DNA from 2 places in the Colwellia meonggei genome. Region 1 is predicted to be linked to the other one. Evidence: predicted binding sites of a transcription regulator. Region 1 holds the regulator's gene; the other holds the start of a gene.

Evidence for each region. The regulator sigma-54, encoded in region 1, starts transcription at its own class of promoters, with help from an activator protein. The targets are predictions, from matches to a motif close to GTTGGCACGNNNNTNGNNT.
Region 2: AC27E9_RS15790 (THxN family PEP-CTERM protein) is a predicted target of sigma-54. The motif match lies at 1,831-1,849, and genes of this name have one in related genera.

The regions. Positions count from the first base shown of each region.
Region 1 covers NZ_BAAJLZ010000001.1:426,494-429,710, forward strand. The annotation lists gene rapZ (RNase adapter RapZ) at 1-104, opposite strand, end outside; gene ptsN (PTS IIA-like nitrogen regulatory protein PtsN) at 111-563, opposite strand; gene hpf (ribosome hibernation promoting factor) at 597-884, opposite strand; gene AC27E9_RS01975 (RNA polymerase factor sigma-54) at 922-2,430, opposite strand; gene lptB (LPS export ABC transporter ATP-binding protein) at 2,494-3,217, opposite strand, start outside.
Region 2 covers NZ_BAAJLZ010000007.1:108,772-111,988, reverse strand. The annotation lists gene AC27E9_RS15795 (PKD domain-containing protein) at 1-186, opposite strand, end outside; gene AC27E9_RS15790 (THxN family PEP-CTERM protein) at 771-1,778, opposite strand; gene xrt (exosortase) at 1,978-3,217, opposite strand, start outside.

The DNA.
Region 1 (3,217 bases):
TTAACCGGAATGTTATCAACACAATAATAGCCTAAATCTTCTAAGACTCTAAGTGCCACACTTTTACCTGAGCCGGAACGGCCACTGACAATGATTAATTTCACTGGTAATTAACTCGCTTGTTGGATTAATTCAAAAAGTGCTTGGTTACTTTCACATTTACGAACTTGTTTACAAAACTGTTTGTCGCGAAATATCTCGGCGATGCTTTGTAATGTACATAAATGATTTTGACACTCAGCTTCGGCAACAAATAGCGCAATAAAAATATCGACAGGTCTATGATCTATGGCATCAAAGTTTATCGCTTGTTCTGTAGTAATAACTACCGCAATTGGCTTATCAGCAGTATCTAAACGTCCGTGAGGAATTGCAATTCCGTTACCAATTCCAGTAGAGCCCATTTTTTCACGCTTAACCAAGCTCTCTAACAATTGAAAAGTATCGTGATTAGGCAATTTTTCAGAGGCCAAGCTACTTAAATATTCTAATATGCGTTTTTTACTGGAGCCCGGAGCTGCACATATAGTGCAGTCCGGTGTCAAGATGTCTTGCAACTTCATAATTACTTCAAAAACCTAATGCGAAGGGGGATATTAGTGTTTACTAATTTTGCCTTTATATTTTAATATTTGGCGGTCAAGTTTATCAATCAGTGAATCGATTGAAGCGTACATATCACTATTTTCGGCTTTGGCATGTACTTCACTACCACTTAAATGCACCGTTGATTCGGCAATTTGATTAAGCTTTTCCACCGTTAACACGACATGAACATTATTGATATGATCAAAATGTCGCTCTAGTTTTTCAAATTTTCCATTAACATAATCACGTAATGAATCGGTAACATCGACATGGTGTCCGGTAAGATTAATTTGCATATGCTTCAATCCTCTTTTTCGGGTAAATAAACCAAGCCTACAATAGGCTTTTACGTTGATTCGATGGTGGTATCGAAAGTGACTCGCGATATTTAGCTATGGTACGTCTCGCCACTTTAATACCTTGTTCTGCAAGAATATCTGCCATTTTACTATCGCTCAGTGGCTTGGCCGGTACTTCTGCAGAAACTAACTTTTTAATTAACTCACGAATGGCAGTTGATGAACACTCGCCACCATTCTCAGTACTGACATGGCTAGAAAAGAAATATTTTAATTCGAAAATGCCTCGTGGCGTGTGCATATATTTTTGTGTGGTAACACGCGAAATGGTTGATTCATGCATATCAACAGCTTCAGCAATATCGTTCAATACCATAGGACGCATGGCTTCAGGGCCATGTTCAAAAAATCCTTGTTGGCGTTGAACGATACAATTTGACACTTTTAATAGGGTATCATTACGGCTTTCGAGACTTTTTATAAACCACTTAGCTTCCTGCAGGTTTGAACGAATAAATTGCGAGTCAGTAGATGATTTCATTGAACGTGACATCGCGGCATATTGCTGGTTTACCGAAAGCTTAGGTGCAGTATCAGGATTTAGTTCAACGGTCCAACGACCATTTTTCTTTTCAACTGACACATCAGGTATAACGTATTGCTCTTCACTCTTAATAACGCTATCACCAGGGCGTGGATCAAGTGTCTGAATTAAGCGAATAACTTCACGTAATTGATCTTCTTTTAGGCGTAATTTACGCATTAATTGGCGATAGTCGCGATTACCAAGTAAATCGATATATTTACCTACCGCTAATTTACTTTCCTCTAACCAAGGTGTATCGCTTGAGAACTGGTTTAATTGAATTAGTAAACACTCCGGAATAGAGCGGGCCGCGACACCTACAGGATCAAAAACATTAATACGTTTTAAAACCACTTCAATTTCGTCAAGTTCTACGTCTTCAATGCCAACACTTTCTAAAATTTCTTCAGCTGATACTGTAAGGTAACCAGCTTCATCGACAGCTTCAATAATCGCTGTTGCAATAGCCTGGTCGGTTTCGGTAAACGGTGTAAGCTCCATTTGCCAAAGTAAGTGATCTTGAATTGAGTCTTTAGTTTCGCCTTGGTAAGTATAATCTTCTGAGGCTGGGCCTACTGCGCCGCTGCTAGCACCGGCACTAAAATTATCGTCCCAAGTGGTGTCGTTATTTAATTCTTCTGGGATATCAGTTTTTGCCATACCTTCAGCAGAACTGATTTCATCGATAGTAGGAGTAGAGTCTTCACTGCCATCTGGCGTCGCTACTTCAGTGCTTTCGCCGACACTTGCGGAAAATGCTTCTTCTAAATTATCAGGGGTATTTTCGGTAGTATTAGTTTGGTTTTCATCCATTTCAAGCAGTGGATTACTTTCAAGCGCTTCCTGAATCTCTTGCTGTAGGTCTAATGTCGACAATTGCAACAATTTAATTGCTTGTTGCAATTGCGGGGTCATGGTTAGCTGTTGCCCGATACGGAGCTGCAGAGTAGGACGCATTTAGATTTTCTTTTCCCTGTTACTATTTAACACAATGTTATTTTATTGCTAAAGCTGATTTCACTATAGCGTGAATTGTTCACCTAGGTATACATCTCTTACGTGTTGATTTGCAAGAATTTGATCCGCATCACCTTCTGCAATAAGTTCACCATGGCTAACAATATACGCATGTTCACAAACGTCTAATGTTTCGCGCACGTTATGATCAGTAATTAGAATACCAATACCACGTTCCTTTAAGTGTAGGATAATTTTTTTTATATCACCTACTGAAATTGGATCAACACCTGCAAAAGGTTCATCCAACAAGATAAATTTTGGATCAGCAGCTAATGCTCGCGCAATTTCTACTCGACGACGTTCACCACCTGACAGGCTCATACCTAAATTGTCTTTAATATGACCGATATTGAACTCTTCTAATAAGTGTTCAAGTTTTTCTTCTTTTTCAACATCAGTTAATGATTTTCGCGTTTGTAAAATGGCCATTATGTTGTCGTAGACAGATAATTTCCGAAATATTGATGCTTCTTGTGGTAAGTAGCCAATACCCTTACGAGCACGTTCATGCATTGGCAGCAAAGTTAAATCTTCTTCGTTAAGTACAATAGCTCCGCTATCATTATTGACTAAACCAACAATCATATAGAACGAGGTGGTTTTTCCTGCACCATTAGGACCAAGTAAACCAACAATTTGCCCAGCAGAAACTTTTAAACTGACATTTTTAACAACTTTTCGGCCTTTGTAAGATTTTGCTAAACCGGTTGCTGATAAGGTAGAT
Region 2 (3,217 bases), on a different contig from region 1:
TAATTCAAACGCTTCAATGTTATTGTCTAGTGATATAGATGTAGATGCAGGAGGGGCTGGTATTTGAGAAAGTGGTGTAGGAGCTAATTTTTCATCCGTTTTTGATGCTTGTGAACAGCCTTGTAATAAAGCGCAGCTAAATAAAAAAAAAATTGCGACCATGTGTTTAATATTAGAACGGAACATTAGTAATTGCATTTGATTATCTACTTTGAATCAAGTTTAGTTGATTGGCACACCAGTTGGAACAATTATTGACGATTTTCACCAATACACAATAGTTTCTGCGAGTGTTTAGCATTGTGTTTAAGTGCTCATTCTTCGTTCGACATTAATTCTTTATTTAGCCATGTCGTGAAAAATAAGAAATTTCCCCGAAAAACAGTGTATGACTACGATATCGATTTAACAAGATCGGAAATATATGAATATAGCATTTTATAGCAGTTAGAGAACTTTTTTGGCCAAATATTAAGTAATGAGATACCGACAATTTAAAGTAACTATAGCGAATGAAATTGTGAGGTTATAGATACGATTGAAAATGTAATGAGAAACTCTTGGAAAGTATCTTTAAGATCAGATGATTAAACTAGATTTACTCAGATTATCTGAATCTGTTTTAAACCCGATAATTTACGGGCGAAATTTTATAACCGAATAACCTTTGAGTAAAATAGATAGAGCTTTCACTGATACGCTAATAATAAATTTTAATGTGAAAAATAAAAAAACCGGCTCAGTTGCCGGCTTTTATTTTAACTTACAAATTATACGTTTCGTTTTCTGCGTCCTGCAAAACCTGTTGCAAGTAAACCTAAACCAAATAGTGCAATTGTAGTTGGCTCTGGAACTGTACTGATTCTAAATTGTGCATCCAATACGTTTGTTCTTTCTTCTACTGTAACAAAACCAAAACATGCTGGCTGTCCATTTGAACATTCATAGTTTGCTGGTAATGTCGTTAAACCAGATAGACGTGTTGTTACGAAGTATTCAACATCGTTCCAACCAGGGATAGGGCCATTAATGTCTTGTAAAACAAATGGCACAGTAAATTCAATAAAGTCAGGGCCAACAACAGGGACTAGTGGTAGGTTTTCTAAACCTGTAATTTCAAAAATATCACCACAACCATTGATATTGTCACCTTGTGAGTTTGCTTCTCCGTTTGGACAGTTCACACCGCCATTTGGTGTTTCGAAGAAGTTAATACCAAACTCTAATTGTGGAGCAAAGTATGGTTGGCTATCAGTTAATAACGCATCATAAACTAAGTCATCACCTTTGCCTTCCCAGTCAGTTGGTATTAGCGCTAAACCGTCAAGTACTGATGCACTAGTTAATGAGTCACCAATAATAACCCAATTTTCATGAGTGATTGCTGTACCTTGACCCCAAGCACCGTCAGTTTCTAATGAATCATTAATTGGGCTATCAATGCTTAGTGAGCTTTGTGGGTTACCTGCACCAGCTGCTGGTGTACCCCAAGTTAATGATGTTGAAAGAGCGTTATCGCCTGCAACACCATTTGCAAAGTTACCATCAGTATTTAAGATGTTACCTGCATTATCAGTAAGATCATTTGCATCACCACCAGCTGAATTGCCGTTGGCCACCACATCATCATTTGTTGTTGCGGTGTTTGTAGTACCAGTATGACCAGCTTCAAAGCCCGCTTGGTTTGTATAAGACCAGTTTGTAATAAGGTTGGCATTCGCTGTATTTGCTAGACCAGCGATAAGCAAACCTGATAGTAATTTCAATTTAGTGTTCATGCTTCATCTTCCTTAGAATTAATACAGATTTTATTCGTTATTTACCGATTAAATGCAGATGGTGTGCCACTTTTGAAAAGTTGTTTTTAATCAGGTGTTTGCGGTGTCTATGTTGGAGAGTCTCAAACTGTTTGTAAAATTATTTGACAGCTGGTTGTTGCAATTTGCGATACCGTAAATCAATAAATGATTGTTAGAATTACAATCGTGTTGCGTACCATTTTAGTCGAGTTTCGCTTGGTCCTAAAAGAGAGTTAACAAGTTTTGATTTTTTCAATGTCGTCAGATTGTTTGTTACTACTGCGTTGCTAGCAAATGAGTATATAACTTTGAACTTTTGATTATTTTTTGAAATATGTAAGATATTAGTATCATTTTTGCGATATGCTTTCTCTACTCGCCAACCTAGTGGTGTAAACTTGTTCAAGTAGTTATCAACAGCGCCTTCGATACTTCTCCCATCATAAACATATTCGATTACGAGCAAATGTTCATTGTTTGAAGTAATAATGCAACTTGCCGCAGGAGCCGCTAGCTGAGGCACCGGTAGTGTTAAGAGTACTGTGCTGCAATTATTATTAGCAATATCAGGTGTTGTAAATAGATTACGTAATGGTGCAGATATAAGTGTTATAAATAACATGACGACAAAAATAGCTTTAAAATTAACTCTTGTCGTTACATGGTGGCTTTTTCCATTATCTGCTGGCGCAACAAATCGTTGACCAAAATAAAACAACCAGATCATAAATGGCATATAAATATACCAGCCAAAGCTATTATGGTCTTGCATAAGGTCGCTTTGCATTTCAGTAAAGTGGCCAATCATAATAAGTGCGGTTATTCTAAGCCAATTGGTTATCAATGCTCCAACAACAGCAATAAATAAAAATGTGAGTGCATGGCTATATTTGCGGATATTGAGAAAGGTAAACAAACTAGATATTGCAAGAGACACAATCAAATAGCGCAAGCCACTACAACCTCCAGCGATTTCAAAAACCCCCGAGGGGATTGAAATAGTATTACCTTCAACAAAAATAGGTACGCCACTTAAATTCATTAGGTACGTTACGGCATATGTTGAAATACTTTGCAGAATGTTTGTTGCTGCTCCCCAAACCGGTATTAGAAATATTAAGAATAAAGCTGGGAATACTAATTTGATTGATGGCTTGAAAATGACTGTGGTTACTGCAGTAATGAATAATACAAAACTAATGCGATAACCTGTTGGAAATTGGGCATTCATCGAAACCCATAATAAATAGCCAGTCAACATTACCGCTAAAAAAGGAACTACTTGCAAACTTTTGTTGAAAACCAATTCTTCTGATTTAAATAATAGAAAGTACAAATACATGCTAATAAATGGGATTAAAAAAGCGTGTGAATATGTACCATCGTCGAAGCTATAGCGCCATAGGTTTTCAAGTATG